DNA from 4 places in the Streptomyces sp. CA-278952 genome. Region 4 is predicted to be linked to each of the others. Evidence: riboswitches for the same ligand, from Rfam matches in the RefSeq annotation. Region 4 holds a riboswitch; each other region holds the start of a gene.
The links. A riboswitch is a leader RNA that binds a small molecule or an ion and turns the genes downstream of it on or off. The one in region 4 is predicted to bind cyclic di-AMP.
Positions count from the first base shown of each region.

Region 1: linked by a shared signal. The riboswitch ahead of N7925_RS22090 (transglycosylase family protein) and the one ahead of N7925_RS19005 (M23 family metallopeptidase) in region 4 are both predicted to bind cyclic di-AMP.
Region 2: linked by a shared signal. The riboswitch ahead of N7925_RS01425 (transglycosylase SLT domain-containing protein) and the one ahead of N7925_RS19005 (M23 family metallopeptidase) in region 4 are both predicted to bind cyclic di-AMP.
Region 3: linked by a shared signal. The riboswitch ahead of N7925_RS12910 (C40 family peptidase) and the one ahead of N7925_RS19005 (M23 family metallopeptidase) in region 4 are both predicted to bind cyclic di-AMP.

Region 1 covers NZ_CP112880.1:4,904,296-4,908,501, forward strand. The annotation lists gene N7925_RS22080 (cytochrome P450 family protein) at 1-194, shown strand, start outside; gene N7925_RS22085 (transglycosylase family protein) at 381-1,451, shown strand; cyclic di-AMP (ydaO/yuaA leader) riboswitch at 1,741-1,923, shown strand; gene N7925_RS22090 (transglycosylase family protein) at 1,929-2,633, shown strand; gene eno (phosphopyruvate hydratase) at 2,953-4,206, shown strand, end outside.
Region 2 covers NZ_CP112880.1:365,321-369,526, reverse strand. The annotation lists gene N7925_RS01435 (SpoIIE family protein phosphatase) at 1-430, shown strand, start outside; gene N7925_RS01430 (FAD-dependent oxidoreductase) at 508-1,899, opposite strand; cyclic di-AMP (ydaO/yuaA leader) riboswitch at 2,383-2,541, shown strand; gene N7925_RS01425 (transglycosylase SLT domain-containing protein) at 2,545-3,387, shown strand; gene N7925_RS01420 (GMC oxidoreductase) at 3,534-4,206, shown strand, end outside.
Region 3 covers NZ_CP112880.1:2,962,405-2,966,610, forward strand. The annotation lists gene pcrA (DNA helicase PcrA) at 1-2,176, opposite strand, end outside; cyclic di-AMP (ydaO/yuaA leader) riboswitch at 2,446-2,613, shown strand; gene N7925_RS12910 (C40 family peptidase) at 2,612-3,814, shown strand; gene N7925_RS12915 (hypothetical protein) at 3,858-4,206, opposite strand, start outside.
Region 4 covers NZ_CP112880.1:4,246,859-4,251,064, forward strand. The annotation lists gene N7925_RS19000 (PP2C family protein-serine/threonine phosphatase) at 1-1,144, shown strand, start outside; cyclic di-AMP (ydaO/yuaA leader) riboswitch at 1,467-1,619, shown strand; gene N7925_RS19005 (M23 family metallopeptidase) at 1,631-2,662, shown strand; gene N7925_RS19010 (aldo/keto reductase) at 2,842-3,786, shown strand; gene N7925_RS19015 (PrsW family intramembrane metalloprotease) at 3,841-4,206, opposite strand, start outside.

The sequences.
Region 1 (4,206 bases), 660 kb from region 4:
CGCCGCTGGCCCGGCTGGAGGGGCAGACCGCGCTGACCACCCTGTTGAAACGCCTTCCCGACCTGCGACTTGCGGGAGAACCTGGCGATTTGCGCTGGCGTGGCGGGCTCATCATGCGTGGACTGCGCACCCTTCCGGTCGCGTTCGAGCCGGGTAGCCGATCCGAAAAAAGTGACACAGTGTCAACTCCGTGACTTTCACGTGATCTGGGCTGCATCGACTTGTGACACACGTTCGAGTCCCGCTAGGTTCACGGTTCGACGCGTCGGTCGCACCTTGCTCACGCGTCACTTGTGCTCCGAAGCAGCACGGAGTCCGGCACGGAATCCGCTGCGCGGCGCTCAGGTCACTCGCTTGTCAGTCGCACGGAAGGCATACTCATGGGCTCCGCGAACGGCAGACACCGCCGCCCTCGTCAGGCACCCGCCCTCATCGTCGCCGCGGGCGTGACGGGATCGGCCATCGCCATCCCCCTGCTCGGCGCCGGCGGTGCGCAGGCGGCCGAGGCCACCACCTGGGACCGGGTCGCCGAGTGCGAGAGCGGCGGCATGTGGAGCGCCGATCTCGGCAACGGCTACTACGGCGGGCTCCAGTTCTCGCAGGAGACCTGGTCGGCGTACGGAGGCGCGGCGTTCGCGCCCCGCGCCGACCTCGCCAGCCGCTCGCAGCAGATCTCCGTCGCCGAGAAGGTCCTGGGCGACCAGGGCCCGAAGGCGTGGCCCAGCTGTGCGGTGATCTCCGGTCTCGCGGTGGACGGCAGTCTGCCCGGCGTCGACCCGGGCACCTCGCCGTCCACGGACCCGTCGGCCGACCCGTCCGCCGATCCGTCGGCGGACCCTTCGGCCGACCCGGCCCCCACCCCGACCGACGAAGCGGACGCAACCGGTGAATACGGTGAATCACGTGAAACGGGCAAGGGTGAGAAGGGTGATGAGGCGGACAAGAGCGGTAGTGGTGGCGCGGAGAAGGGGAGCGGGACTCCCGACTCCTCGGTGACGCCCTCCGCCCCGCCCGCCTCCGACGCCCCCGACGCCTCGGACCCCTCCACCGCCCCCGACGCCTCGACGGGCGAGGGCGACGGCAAGGGAGGCAAGCACCGGGGCGCCCCCGCGCCCGAGGAGGCCGACGGGGGCCGGAAGGACGGCCCCCGTGATTCCGGCCGGCACGCATCGCGCGGCGAAGGCGACGCGCGGGACGGTGGCGCGGCGGCCGCCGACGGGTACACGGTGCGGCCCGGGGACAACCTCTGGGCGATCGCCGACGCCCAGGAGATCCCCGGCGGCTGGACCGGCCTGTACGAGACGAACAAGGACCTCCTGGGCTCCGACCCGGACCTGATCCTGCCCGGCCAGAACCTGGACCTGCGCCTGGACCGCGGTGCGGGCGAGGACGCGGACCCGGCCGCACCGGAGGGTGCCGAGACGTCCGCCGGGGCGCCCGCCGCCAACTGATCGAATTCGGGAAAACACCCCGAAAAGCGAGGCAGTTAAGAGACCTATGTCCACTTTTGCGTAAGTGAGACATGGGTCTCTTTGCTTCAACTGGCGTGATTCGTCCGGCCGGTCCGGGTGAATCGCCCCCCACCTGCGGAAACAGCCCGTCGGTCACGGCGAGTTCGGGTTGATTGCCCCCTATGTCCATCTTTGAATGTCGGGGTTGCCTGTGTTTACGGTCGGAACCGCTCGCACCGCGGGCCCCGTCGACCGTCACGCCGAATCCTGCCGTCGGTCGAAGGGAACAGACGCGTAAGCGCCGTAGGCAGGAGCGGGGGACCCAGGTAAGCCGCCGGGTCCGGACGCCTCGTCGAACCGACGGGGACGTACGGGACCGGCTAGGGGTGAAGTCGCGAGCAGCACCGCGCGACCGGGCAACTCATCAGCCCGAACCCGACAGCTCACCTCGTAGGCGTCGGTGAGGAGATTCCTTCCATGCTGCTGAACAGCAAGGGCAAGCACCGCCGCCCGTCCAAGGCCACCCGTATCGCCACCCTCGCGGGTGTCACCGGTGCCGCCATCGCCGTCCCGCTGATGGGCGCGACCAGCGCTTCCGCCGCCTCCGTCGAGACCTGGGACGCCGTCGCCCAGTGCGAGTCCGGCGGCAACTGGTCCATCAACACCGGCAACGGCTACTACGGCGGACTGCAGTTCTCGCAGTCCAGCTGGGCCGCCGCCGGCGGTACGCAGTACGCCTCCCGTGCCGACCTGGCCTCCAAGGACCAGCAGATCGCCGCCGCCGAGAAGCTTCTCGACCTGCAGGGCCCGGGCGCCTGGGCCTGCGCCGGCGCCGGCGGCCTCACCAACGACGGTGTGGACCCGGGCGTGAACACCGGCTCCGGCTCCGGCGAGAGCAAGCCCGAGCAGGCGCAGCCCGAGCGCCAGGCCGAGCAGCCCACCACGCGCTCCGAGCAGCGCGAGGCCCCCAAGGCCGAGAGCAAGAAGACCGTCACCACCCCGACCGGCGAGAAGGTCCAGAAGGGCGACGGCGAGTACAAGGTCAAGGCCGGCGACACCCTGAGCACCATCGCCCAGGCGGAAGACGTCAAGGGCGGCTGGAGCAAGCTCTTCAAGCTCAACGACGACATCGTCAAGGACGCGGACCTGATCTTCCCGGGTCAGCAGCTCCACCTGAAGTAACCGCCGTCTCTCCTCCCCGGAGGAGAAGCGTCCGGCGGCACTTCTCCTCGCACGGCTTCCCGGCCCGGCGCGCTCGTCCCCCAGCGCGCCGGGCCGGGTTCTTCGTGAGCGGCGGGCGCCGATGGCCCATGCGTTCACCTCTTGTTGTTACCACTCAGTAGATTTCTAGAGTTTTGTCCCGTGATGCAGGTCCTTGGGTCCTTTTTCGTCCCAGGAGGCGGGCGGTCGGCCGGTCGACGCGGCCGGGCCCGATAGGCTCGTGCCGCAAGGCCACAGTGACCCTGCACAACCAGTGTCAGATCCCAGAAGGAGATGCCTCGTGCCGTCCATCGACGTCGTCGTAGCCAGGGAAATCCTCGACTCCCGGGGCAACCCCACGGTCGAGGTCGAGGTTGGCCTCGACGACGGCAGCACGGGCCGTGCTGCCGTTCCGTCCGGTGCCTCCACCGGAGCGTTCGAGGCCGTCGAGCTTCGCGACGGTGACCCCAACCGCTACATGGGCAAGGGCGTCGAGAAGGCCGTCCTCGCCGTCATCGAGCAGATCGGCCCGGAGCTCGTCGGGTACGACGCCACCGAGCAGCGCCTCATCGACCAGGCGATGTTCGACCTCGACGCCACCGAGAACAAGGCCTCGCTCGGCGCGAACGCCATCCTCGGCGTCTCGCTCGCCGTCGCGCACGCCGCCTCCGAGGCGTCCGACCTGCCGCTCTTCCGCTACCTCGGCGGCCCGAACGCGCACCTGCTGCCCGTTCCGATGATGAACATCCTGAACGGCGGCTCGCACGCCGACTCCAACGTGGACGTCCAGGAGTTCATGATCGCCCCGATCGGCGCGGAGTCCTTCTCCGAGGCCCTGCGCTGGGGCGCGGAGGTCTACCACACGCTGAAGAAGGTCCTCAAGACCAAGGGCCTGTCCACCGGACTCGGCGACGAGGGCGGCTTCGCCCCGAACCTGGAGTCCAACCGCGCCGCCCTGGACCTCATCGTCGAGGCCATCAAGGAGGCCGGCTACGTCCCGGGCCGCGACATCGCGCTCGCGCTCGACGTCGCCGCGTCCGAGTTCTACAAGGACGGCGTCTACGAGTTCGAGGGCAAGTCCCGCTCGGCCGCCGAGATGACCGAGTACTACGAGGAGCTCGTCTCCGCGTACCCGCTGGTCTCCATCGAGGACCCGCTGTACGAGGACGACTGGGCCGGCTGGAAGGTCATCACCGACCGCATCGGCGCCAAGGTGCAGATCGTCGGCGACGACCTCTTCGTCACCAACCCCGAGCGGCTGGCCCGCGGCATCGAGGAGGGCTCCGCCAACGCCCTGCTCGTGAAGGTCAACCAGATCGGTTCGCTGACCGAGACCCTGGACGCCGTCGAGCTGGCCCAGCGCAACGGCTTCAAGTGCATGATGTCGCACCGCTCCGGCGAGACCGAGGACGTCACCATCGCCGACCTCGCCGTCGCCGTGAACTGCGGTCAGATCAAGACCGGCGCCCCGGCCCGCTCGGACCGCGTCGCCAAGTACAACCAGCTGCTGCGCATCGAGGAGATCCTCGACGACGCCGCGGTGTACGCGGGCCGT
Region 2 (4,206 bases), 3.9 Mb from region 4:
GCTGCGGCGGCCGGACGGCCGGACGGAAGTGCTGGACCTGCCCGGCGGCATCGTGCTCGGGATCGACGGGCAGGCGGCCTACCCGGTCACGGAGATGCGCCTCGAACCGGGCGCGATGCTCGCCCTGTTCACGGACGGGCTGATCGAGCGCCCCGGGACGGACATCGACGAGGGGATCGAGCGGCTGCGCGCCACCGTCGAACGCATCGGTGCGGTCCCCCTGGCCGAGACGGCCGACCAGGTCATCGGAGAGGCCAGGGCGGCCACCGACCGCCCCGACGACATCGCGATCCTGCTCGCCGCCCGGTGGGCCGGGACCCCGGAGGTCCGGCGGCCCCGTCAGGACCGGGCGCCCGGGCCGGACCTCTGGCGCACGTTCAGGAGGCCGGATCCGGGGCGCACGGCGGGCGCTCCGGATCCGGCCTCCTGAGAGACGTCCTGCCGGTCAGGCGCCTGCGGGTCAAGCGCCTGCGGCTCAAGCGCGCTCAGGCGTCGATCAAGCGTTGGTCAGGCGTCGGCCGGCGGCTCTGCCGGCGCGAAGGCGCCAGAGGCCTCCAGCATGCCCTCGCGCTCCACGACCTTGATCCGCTCACGGCCCTGGACCGCGCCCAGCGCCTGCTCGTGGGCGTCCAGCTTGTGCCACCCCTCCCAGGTCGTGTAGCGGACGCCGCGGTCCTCCAGGAAGGCCTCGACGGCCTCCGGAGCGGGCGTGGCCGGCTCCGGCAGCCGACCGGCTGCCCGGTCCTCCAGGACGCAGGCGACCGTCTCGTTCGCGTCGCCCTTGGTGTGTCCGATCAGACCGATCGGACCGCGCTTGATCCAGCCCGTGACGTAGACCGAGGCCATGGGCTCGTCGCCGGCGATGACGCGTCCCGCCTCGTGCGGCACGGTGCCGGAGGCCACGTCGAAGGGGAGCTTGGGCAGCTCCTCCGAGTAGTAGCCGACGGCACGGTAGACGCTCTGCATGTCCCAGTCCGTGAACCGACCGGTGCCCCGGACGTTGCCGGTGCCGTCCAGTTCGGTGCGCTCGGTGCGCAGCGCCACGACCTTGCCGTCCTCGCCGAGGATCTCGACCGGGGACTCGAAGAAGTGCAGGAAGAGCTTGTGCGGGCGGTCGCCGACATCGCGGATCGCCCAGTTCTCCAGGGTCTGCGCGACCATGTTGACCTGCTTGTTCTCCCGGCGGGTCGCGATGGAGCCCTCGTCGTACTCGATGTCCTCGGGGTTGACGATGACCTCGATGTTGGGGGAGTGGTCCAGCTCCCGCAGCTCCATCGGGCTGAACTTGGCCTGTGCGGGGCCACGCCGCCCGAACACGTGCACCTCCAGCGCCTTGTTCTCCTTGAGGCCCTGGTACACGTTGTCCGGGATCTCGGTGGGCAGCAGCTCGTCCGCCGTCTTGGCCAGGACGCGGGCCACGTCCAGGGCCACGTTCCCGACGCCGAGCACGGCGACCTTCTCCGCGGTGAGCGGCCAGGTGCGGGGGACCTCGGGGTGCCCGTCGTACCAGGAGACGAACTCGGCCGCGCCGTAGGAGCCGTCCAGCTGGATGCCGGGGACGTCGAGCGCCCGGTCGGCCTCGGCGCCGGTGGAGAAGATCACCGCGTCGTAGAACGACCGCAGGTCGTCCAGGCCGATGTCGTGCGGGTAGCTGACGTTGCCGAAGAGCCGGATCTGGGGCTTGTCCAGCACCTGGTGCAGGGCCTTGACGATTCCCTTGATCCGCGGGTGGTCGGGGGCCACGCCGTAACGGATGAGGCCGAAGGGCGCGGGCATGCGCTCGAAGAGGTCGATGGAGACCCCCGGGTCCTGGCAGACCTCGGATTTGAGCAGCGCGTCCGCAGCGTAGATACCGGCGGGGCCGGCTCCGACAATGGCGACGCGGACGGGGCGTGTCATGGCGTGGTGATCCTTCGGGGCGGGCGAACGCGGGCAGGTACAGCGTACGTCGGAGGTAAGGGTTGGCTTACTAGTCTCCACCGCACACCGTAAGCGATCGCCCCGCGGGCCCTTCGGCCGGCCCTGCCTAGAGTGTCCGATTGGCCCGTTTTATTGTGCCGGTATGGGTGTTTTGTTTCTTTTGGGAATTCTGCTCGATAAGGGGCCTATTGGGGCTGCTGGGGCATTTGCTTGAGCTTGTTTTCGCCACCGCCGCGAGGGAGTGGTGAGCGTCACGTCCGAAGGGGCCGACGTGGAAGCGGAAGCATCGGTTCCCTTCCGTGCGACGAAAGTTGACGGCGTGACGGAATGATCCGATCCGGCGATTCCGCCTTTCGATCTTCCGCGAAAAAGGGAATCCGGAATGTGGGGCTTGTTCTGTTCGACGTTTCTCGCCTACGGTCACCGTCAATCCGGATGGAACGCCGAATCCTGCCGCCGTCCGGGAATCCGAAACCCACTCACGTACGGCAGGAGCGGGGGACCCAGGTAAGTCGCCGATCCGTAACCGGAACGGCTTGGGGTGAAGCCGCACGAGCGTGCGGCCAGACATCTCCCGTCTGAACCCGACAGCTCACCTCGTAGGCGCCGGAGAGGAAATCCCCCATGCCCGCACAGGGTAAGCACCGTCGTCCCCAGTCCATCTCGCTGCGCCGCGGCCTCGCCGCCGTGACCGCCGGTGGAGCCGTCCTCGCCCTCCCGGTGATCGGTGCCACCAGTGCCTTCGCGGCCCCCGCGCCCGCCACGGCTCCGCAGCAGGCCGTGGCGCCCGCCTCGGTGGCCCAGGCGCATTCCGCCGTACAGGCCGCGCCCGCCCAGCATTCCGTGGCGGCCGGTGAAACGCTTTCCAAGATCGCCCGCGAATATTCCGTCAGCGGCGGCTGGGAGAAGCTGTACGAAGGCAACCGGAAGATCATCGGAGAGAATCCCGATCTCATTCACCCCGGAATCAAGCTGACCCTCGGATCCAAGACCGAGGCCCCTTCGGGCGGTAAGTCGGACAAGGCCGCCCAGGCTTCCCCGTCCACCGCGCGCGGTGCCGAGGCGGACCGTGCCGACCGTTCGGAGCGCGTCAACGCCGCTCCCGTGGCAAAGGCCGCGCCGGCCGCCGAGAAGGCCGTCACGTACACGAACGACCTCGACGGCTGGATCAAGGAGTCGCTGGCGGTCATGGCCGAGCAGGGCATCCCCGGCACCTACGAGGGCATCCACCGCAACATCATGCGCGAGTCCTCGGGCAACCCGGCCGCGATCAACAACTGGGACTCCAACGCGGTCAAGGGCACCCCGTCCAAGGGGCTGCTCCAGGTCATCGACCCGACCTTCCAGGCCTACCACGTGCCCGGCACCTCGACCGACAGCTACGACCCGGTCGCCAACATCACGGCCGCGTGCAACTACGCGGCGGACCGGTACGGCTCGATCGACAACGTCTTCGGCGCCTACTGATCCTCCGTGCCCACGCCCGAGGGGCCCCGGACCTCATGGTCCGGGGCCCCTCGGGCGTACCGGGAAGTTACCTCCAAGTTTCTAGTGACTTACCACGCGATCGACAGTAGAACCTGTTGCACTCTATCGAGAGTGAGGTGTGTCACATGGGCGACGCAGCCATGCGGGACGGCGAGGCCAAGGGTGTCTCGCGTCGAAGATTCATCACTGGAACAGGTTCTCTTCTGGGGGGAGCGGCGATAGCCGGACACACCGCACCGGCGTGGGCCGGCGCCCGGGCGGCATCAGCGCCGATCGGCTCCGGAGCCCGGGTGCCGGTGCTGGTCGTCGGTACCGGATACGGCGGCTCCGTGGCCGCCCTCCGCCTCGCCCGGGCCGGCGTCGACGTCCATATGGTCGAGATGGGCATGGCCTGGGACACGCCGGGCGCGGACGGAAAGATCTTCGCCAACACCACCAGGCCGGACGACCGCTCCTTCTGGCTGCGGACCCGGACCAAGCAGCCGCTGAGCAACTTCCTCGGCTTCCCCATCGACAGACAGGTCAACCGCTACACGGGCATCCTGGACGCCGAGGAGTTCGCCGGCATCACCGTCTACCAGGGCCGTGGCGTAGGCGGCGGGTCGCTGGTCAACGGTGGTATGGCCGTCACCCCACGCCGGGAGAACTTCGGCGCGATCCTCCCCACGGTGAACGCCGAGGAGATGTACAGCACCTACTACCCGCGCGCCAACAGCTCACTGGGCGTCACCACCATCGATCCCGCCTGGTTCGACAGCGTCGACTGCTACCAGTACGCCCGGGTCGGCCGGAAACACG
Region 3 (4,206 bases), 1.3 Mb from region 4:
GGGCGGCCATCGGGCCCTTGCGCCGCCAGTCCAGGTGCGCTTCCGGGATCTCCTCCAGGAACCGCGAGGGCGGGTTGTACGAGGGCTGGCCCCAGGCGCTGCGCATCGCGGCCCGGGTCAGGTAGAGCCGTTCGCGGGCGCGGGTGATGCCGACATACGCGAGACGGCGCTCCTCCTCCAGCTCCTTGGTCTGGCCGAGGGCCCGCATGTGCGGGAAGACGCCGTCCTCCATGCCGGTGAGGAAGACGACCGGGAACTCCAGGCCCTTCGCCGTGTGCAGGGTCATCAGCGTGATGACGCCGGAGCCGTCCTCGTCCTCGTCGGGGATCTGGTCGGAGTCGGCGACGAGCGCGACCTTCTCCAGGAACTCCGCGAGCGTGCCCGCGCCTTCCTCGTCGCCGCGCTCCTGCTCGAATTCGAGGGCGACGGCGGCGAGTTCCTGGAGGTTCTCGACGCGGGTCTCGTCCTGCGGGTCGGTGGAGGCCTGGAGCTCGGCGAGATAGCCCGTACGCTCCAGGACCGCTTCCAGCACGACTGCGGGCCCCGCGCCGGACTCGACGATCGTGCGCAGCTCCTCCATCAGCGTGTTGAAGCGCTTGACGGCGTTGGACGAGCGGGCGGCCATGCCGTACGCCTCGTCGACGCGGCGCAGTGCCTGCGGGAAGGAGATCTTCTCGCGCATCGACAGGGCGTCGATCATGGCTTCGGCGCGGTCGCCGATGCCGCGCTTGGGGACGTTGAGGATGCGGCGCAGCGGGACGGTGTCCTCGGGGTTGGCCAGGACCCGGAGGTAGGCCAGGACGTCCCGGACCTCCTTGCGCTCGTAGAAGCGCACACCGCCGACGACCTTGTAGGGCAGGCCGACGCGGATGAAGATCTCTTCGAAGACACGGGACTGGGCGTTGGTCCGGTAGAAGACGGCGACGTCGCCCGCCTTGGCGTCGCCCGCGTCGGTGAGCCGGTCGATCTCGTCGGCGACGAACTGCGCCTCGTCGTGCTCGGTGTCGGCGACGTAGCCGGTGATGCGGGCGCCGCTGCCGGCGTTGGTCCAGAGGTTCTTGGGGCGGCGGCTCTCGTTGCGCTCGATGACGGCGTTGGCGGCGGAGAGGATCGTCTGCGTGGAGCGGTAGTTCTGCTCCAGCAGGATCGTCGTCGCGCTCGGGTAGTCCTCCTCGAACTGGAGGATGTTGCGGATGGTCGCGCCCCGGAAGGCGTAGATCGACTGGTCCGCGTCGCCCACCACGCACAGCTCGGCGGGTGCGTCGGCCTCCCCGGCCGGGCCGACCAGCTCCCTTACCAGCGTGTACTGGGCGTGGTTGGTGTCCTGGTACTCGTCGACGAGGACGTGGCGGAAGCGGCGGCGGTAGTGCTCGGCGACGTCCGGGAAGGCCTGGAGCAGGTGGACCGTCGTCATGATGATGTCGTCGAAGTCCAGGGCGTTGGCCTCGCGCAGGCGGGCCTGGTAGAGCGCGTACGCCTGGGCCAGGGTCTTCTCGAAACCGTCCGCCGCCTGTCCGGCGAAGGTCTCCTCGTCGATGAGCTCGTTCTTGAGGTTGGAGACCTTGGCGGTGAAGGACTTCGGCGGAAACTGCTTCGGGTCCAGGTCGAGGTCGCGGCAGACCAGGGCCATCAGCCGCTTGGAGTCGGCGGCGTCGTAGATCGAGAACGACGAGGTGAAGCCGAGCTTCTTCGACTCGCGGCGCAGGATGCGGACGCACGCGCTGTGGAAGGTCATGACCCACATGGCGTTGGCGCGGGGGCCGACGAGCTGCTCGACGCGCTCCTTCATCTCGCCCGCGGCCTTGTTGGTGAAGGTGATCGCGAGGATCTGCCCGGGGTGCGTCCCGCGCTCGGCCAGCAGGTGGGCGATGCGGTGGGTGAGAACCCGGGTCTTGCCGGAGCCGGCCCCGGCGACGATGAGCAGCGGGGACCCGGCGTGCACGACGGCGGCGCGCTGCTCGGTGTTCAGCCCGTCGAGCAGCGCGGCGGAGTCGATCACCGGGCGCGCGTGACCGTCCCGGTAATACCCGTCCCGGGGCGGCGGGGGCGCGTCGTAGACGCCTCCGAAGAGTCCCTCCGGCACCGCTTCGGGCGCGTGGTCCTCGGGAGGCGGCGGGGGGCCGTCCTCCGCGGACTGGAGGCCGGTCAGGAAACTGTCGTCAAAGAGGCTGCTCATCGCCTCCCGAGTCTAGGCGGCCGGACTGACAACGTTCCGCCGAAGCCGGAAAGCAGCCGCTCGCACCACGCCGTCCCCCGTACGCACGGAGACCGGACGTCGACGTTCCGTGAAGGAGTGCCCGGTCGGAGGGGGTGCCCGGCCCCTGATCGGGAAAGGTCACGAAAATGTATCGGGCATATCGCTCATCGTCCTTCCCAGCGGCGGGGCCGGTTGGCTAGCGTGCTCGGTCAGGTGGCCCGTACCTCCCTGAGGCGAACCACGCCCAACGGGCGCCTCTGCCGAATCCGTCCTGCCGCCCTGGCGGTTCGGAACCGGGGACCCACACGCGACACCGGGGTGAATCGGTCCGTGCCCTCGCATCCGGGACCGTAGGACAGCCTTCCGTTCCGTCCGAACCCGACAGCTAACCCGGTAGGCGGTCCACGGAAGGAGATGCCGGTCTTGGCATCGCATCGCAAGCCGCGCACGAAGGTGCGCACCACCACCCCCGCCGTCGGGCTGACGACGGCCGCGCTGGCCTCCGTGACGCTGCTCTCCACGCAGAGCGCCACGGCCGCGCCCACCGAGCCGAAGCCCGCCGTCGAGGAAGTACAGAAGAAGGTCGACGCCCTGTACCGGCAGGCGGGCACCGCGACCCAGGAGTACAACCGGGCCAAGGCCGCCTCCGCGTCCCAGCAGACGAAGGTCGACACGCTGCTCTCCGACGTGGCGAAGCGGGCCGAGAAGATCAACGAGGCGCGCCGGGCGCTGGGCTCCTACGCGGCGGCCCAGTACCGCAACGGGGGCATCGCGCCCGCGGCGACGTTCTTCCTGGCGGAGAACCCGCAGGGGTACTTCGACCAGAGCCGGCTGATGGACCGGGCGACGGAGCGGCAGCAGAAGGCCGTCACCGAGGTCCGTACGCAGCAGGCCTCGGCGGCGAAGAAGCGCGCGGAGGCGGTGAAGAGCCTGGAGACCCTCACCGAGACGCAGGCCACGCTCGCCTCCAGCAAGAAGGACGTGCAGACCAAGCTCACCGAGGCCCGGAACCTGCTGTCGAGGCTGACCGCCGAGGAGAAGGCGCGGCTGGCGGAGCTGGAGCGCAGACAGGAGGCCGAGGCGAAGGAGAAGGCGGCGAAGCTGGCCGCCCGGCAGGCCGCCGAGGCGAAGGAGAAGGCCCGCGAGGAGGCGGCGAAGGAGTCCGGCGGCGGTTCGGGCACGGGCTCCGGTTCCGGTTCCGGTTCCGGTTCCGGTACGGGAACGGATCCGGGCTCCGGCACCGGCACCGGTACGGACAGCGGTTACGCCGCCAAGGCGGAGAAGGTCCTGGCCTTCGCCCGCGCCCAGATCGGCAAGCCGTACGTGTGGGGCGCGTCGGGCCCCTCCAGTTACGACTGCTCGGGGCTGACGCAGGCGGCGTGGCGGGAGGCGGGCGTGACCCTGCCCCGGACGACCTGGGACCAGGTGGAGGTCGGGACGCGGGTCGCCACCTCCGATCTGATCCCCGGAGACCTGGTCTTCTTCTACGACGACATCAGCCACGTCGGCATCTACAAGGGCGACGGGATGATGATCCACGCCCCGAAGCCGGGTGCGAACGTGCGCGAGGAGTCGATCTACTCCATGCCGATCTACGGAAGCGTGCGGCCGGCGTGACGCGCGCCGGGGGCGGCCCTCCGGCGGCCGCCCCCGGGGAGGCTCAGGTCCAGACCGTGGCGATGAAGATGTTGGCGGCCGTCAGTCCGCCGACCGCGGCGAACGCGCCCTTGTCCACCGTCTCGTCGTCCCGCTTGACGTAGACGAGGGCGAGGATCACGACCAGCAGGGCGAGCTTGATGCCGATCTTGACGTTGTTCACGGTCTGGTCGTCGGCCTGAGCGAGCCCGACCAGGGCGATGCCGGTGACGAGCATGGTCAGCGCGCCGTGCAGCATGGCGGGGATGAAGCGGGCGGTGCCCGCTCCCATGGCCTTCATCTGCGTCAGGAAGCCGCCCAGCAGGGAGGCGATGCCGATGATGTGCAGGGCGACGAAGACATTGATGAGTACG
Region 4 (4,206 bases):
GTCCCGGGAGGGTCAGCTGACGTCCGACGGGCGGCGCACGGGGCGGTTCGTCCGGCTGTTGCCGGCCCTGCTGATCCTCGGTGGGCTGGTGTTCGACTCGCTGGCTCCGCCCAACTTCACCGCGGTCCCCCTGTTCGTCGCGGCCCCGCTGATCGCCGCGCCGTTCTTCTCGAAGTCCCGGACCGTCCGTACGGGGATCGCGGCGGTCCTCTCGGTCATCGCGATGCGGCTCTCCGACGGGACGACCACCCAGGTGGTCCCGGTCATCGAGATGCTCACCGTGCTCACGGCCTCGGTGCTGGCCCTCGTCATCAACGGCGTCGTGCGGCGCGGCAACGAGCAGCTCGCCTCGGCCCGGGTCATCGCGGAGACCGCCATGCGGGCCGTGCTGCCGACCCCGGCCGAGCGGATCGGCGGACTCCAGGTGGCCGCGCGGTACGAGGCGGCCCAGGCCGACGAGTTCGTGGGCGGCGACCTGTTCGCCGTCGCGGACACCCCGTACGGCGTACGGGTGGTCGTCGGCGACGTGCGCGGCAAGGGGCTGGACGCCGTCGAGGCGGTGGCGGTGATCATCGGGGCGTTCCGGGAGGCGGCCGAGCAGGAGCGTTCGCTGGAGGGTGTCGCGCAGCGGCTGGAGCGGGCGCTGGCCCGGGAGGGGACGCGGCGGTACGGCCTTGACGCGATGGAGGGGTTCATCACCGCCGTGCTGGCCGAGATCCCGCCCGGTTCGGCCTCGTTGCGCCTCGTCAACCGCGGTCACCCCGAGCCGCTCCTGCTGCACGCCGACGGCGCCCTGGAGGTGCTGGCGCCCTCGGTGCCCGCCATGCCGCTCGGGATGGACCTGGGGGTGTGGCCGGACCGGTCCGACGAGTGGGCGATGCCCGCCGGGGCGACGCTCCTCGCCTTCACGGACGGCCTGTCCGAGGCCCGGGACCCGAACGGGGTCTTCTACGATCCCGCGGCCCGGCTGCGCGGCCGGATCTTCCCCGGCCCGGAGGAGCTGTTGTCGGCGCTGACGGACGACGTACGGCTGCACACCGGCGGGCGGACCACGGACGACATGGCGCTCATCGCGGTCGGCCGGCCGGCGGAGGGGCAGCCCGTGCCCCGGACGACGGTGAAGATCGTGGGCCGGGGGCGATGACGCCGGGCGATGACGCCCGGCGATGACGCCGGGTGATCGGGCCGGGTGATGACGGGGCATCGGAGAGGCGTCGGCGGGACGACGACAGCGTGATGACACGGTGCGTAATCAAAGGGCACCGCTCCGCATAACGTTTGACACACCGTCAGAAAAAGTGGTGTAGCTGAGTTGCGGTCAAGTCGCCCGATTGCGCCCGGTTGTCACCCGTACATCCCTGCCCTGTTCGTTAATGATCAACAGGAACAGCTTGGAATACGGCCCGTCCGTCTATTAACGTTCGATAACGCAGCGCGGTCGTCACAGCCGTCGTCAGAGACGGCGCCGCGCGCGAGCGCCGAATTCCGCAAGGGAACCGGGGAACCACCTACATGGGGTGAATCGGACGCCTGCGTCTCGTCAGAGACGGAGGGGCCCGTAGGAGACCTTCCTGCTCCGAACCCGTCAGCTAACCCGGTAGGCGAGAAGGAAGGAAAGGAGTGCGCCCACGTGGCGTCCAACAAGCCTGCCCCTGAGGCCCCGTCACCCTTCAGTGCCGACACCTTCGGTGGCGAGGAGCGCACCTGGGAGGAGTGGAACCCCACCGCGGAGTCCATCCGTCCCGTGCGCGGCAAGCACCGCGTGGCCAAGCAGCGTGGTCTCGCCCGTAGCTCCACCGTCCTCGGGGTCGGTGTCATAGCGGCTGTCGGTGCCGGCGGCATGGCCACCGCGCAGGACAAGGCGCCGGTCTCCATCTCTCTTCCCGATTCCATCGTGGACAACCTCCCCGACGCCAAGTCCCTTCCCGGCGTCGGGTCTTTGATGTCCGACGAGGCGGAGCCCGCCCCGGTCGCCGCGACCGCGCCGCTCACCACCGCCGGCCTCACCACCGCCGAGGCCGAGCAGGGCACCGGCGCCGGCGAGGCGCTGCGCGCCCGGATCCTCCAGCAGGCCGAGCAGCAGCAGGCCAGCGCCGACGCCGAGGCCAAGGCCGCCGCCGAGAAGGCAGCGGCCGAGAGCGCCGCCGCCGAGGCCAAGAAGCAGCAGGACGACGCCGAGGCCGCGGCCGCCGCGAAGAAGAAGGCGGCCAAGGAAGCGGCGGAGAAGAAGAAGGAGGCCGAGCGGCTCGCCAAGCTCGCCGCCAGCTTCTCCCTCCCCGCCTTCTCGTACACGATCACCTCGACCTACGGTCAGTCCGGCGCGCTCTGGTCCTCGGGCCAGCACACCGGTCTCGACTTCGCCGGGTCGGCCGGTGCGCCGCTCAAGGCCGTGCACAGCGGCACGATCACGTCCGCCGGCTACTCCGGTTCGTACGGCTACCGCACGGTCCTCGAACTCGAGGACGGCACGGAGATCTGGTACGCCCACCAGTCCTCGATCGAGGTCTCCGTCGGCCAGAAGGTCACCACCGGCCAGACCATCGGCCGCATGGGCGACAGCGGCAACGTCACCGGCGTCCACCTCCACCTGGAGGTCCGCACCGCGGGCGGTTCCGCGATGGACCCGATGGCCTGGCTCAACAGCAAGGGCCTGAACGTCTGACCTTCCCGGCCCGAGGCTTCTGACCTTCCGACCCCGCGACCGGCGTCCTTCGTCGCCGCCCCGCAACCCCGGCAGCCCTGACGCACACCCCCCGACGTCAGGGCTGCCGGTCTGTCCGGGGACGGTACGGCCGGCGGGCGACGGAATACCGTCCCCGCCCCGGCCCGTTGAACATCCACATGACTTCTCCGCGCACTCTCGGCAGCTCCGACCTCCAGGTCTTCCCCCTCGCCCTCGGCGGCAACGTCTTCGGCTGGACGGCGGACGAGGACCAGTCCTTCGCCGTCCTGGACGCGTACGTCGCGGCCGGCGGCAACTTCATCGACACCGCCGACGCGTACTCAGCCTGGGTCGAGGGCAACGAGGGCGGTGAGTCGGAGACCGTCATCGGCAAGTGGCTCGCCTCCCGCTCCAACCGGTCCGACGTCGTCGTCGCCACCAAGGCCGGCGCCCACCCCGAGCACCGGGGCCTGGCCGCCGGCACCCTCAAGGGCGCGGCCGAGGCATCGCTGCGCCGCCTCGGCACCGACCACATCGACCTCTACTACACGCACTTCGACGACGAGACCGTCCCGGTCGAGGAGATCATCACCGCGCTCGACCAGCTGGTGAAGGAGGGCAAGGTGCGGCACATTGCCGCCTCCAACATCAGCCCCGAGCGCCTGCGGGCCTCCCTCGACTTCTCCGAGCGCGAGGGCCTCGCCCGGTACGTCGCGCTCCAGCCGCACTACAACCTGGTCTCCCGCGACACCTACGAGGGCGACCTCCAGGACACCGCGGCCCGCGCCGGCCTCGCCGCCGTCCCGTACTACGCGCTGGCTTCCGGCTTCCTCACCGGCAAGTACCGCCCCGGTACGACCGTGGAGAGCGCCCGCTCCGCGAAGGCGGGCGGCCACCTGGAGTCGGAGCAGGGCCTCAAGGTGCTCGCCGCCCTCGACCGGGTCGCCGGGGAACGGGGCGCCGAGATCGCCACGGTCGCCCTCGCCTGGCTCGCCGCACAGCCGACCGTCGCCGCTCCGATCGCCTCCGCCCGTACGGTCGAACAGCTCCCCGCCCTCGTCGCGGTCGCCGACCTGCGGCTGACCGACGGCGAACTCGCCCTGCTCACCGAGGCATCGGCCTGACGGAGCCGGACGCCGCCGCCGTTCGCGGACGCCGAGCTGTTGCTGTTGCTGTGGCTACGTCGGCGGGCGGCGGTGGCTGGGGGGTGTGCCGCCATACGGCTGGGGCGGCGGGTAGGAGCCGGGGCCGTATCCCGGTGTGGGCCCGGGCGCCTGCCCGTATCCGGGCGTGTGGCCGGGGCTGTACCCGTACCCGTACCCGTACCCGTACCCGTACCCGTACCCGTACCCGTACCCGTTTCCGTTTCCGTTTCCGTTTCCGTACGGCGGCGGCATGGGGTGGCCGTGGTGGCCGTGGCGTGGGCGGGCCGTCAGGCGGGCCGCATGGGTGAGGGCCGGGGCCGCGAACTCCCGGCGCTGCCAGAGGTGGTGCAGCAACTCCCGCTCCCGGGCGCCGAAGTCCGGGCCCACCGCGCCGTGGCG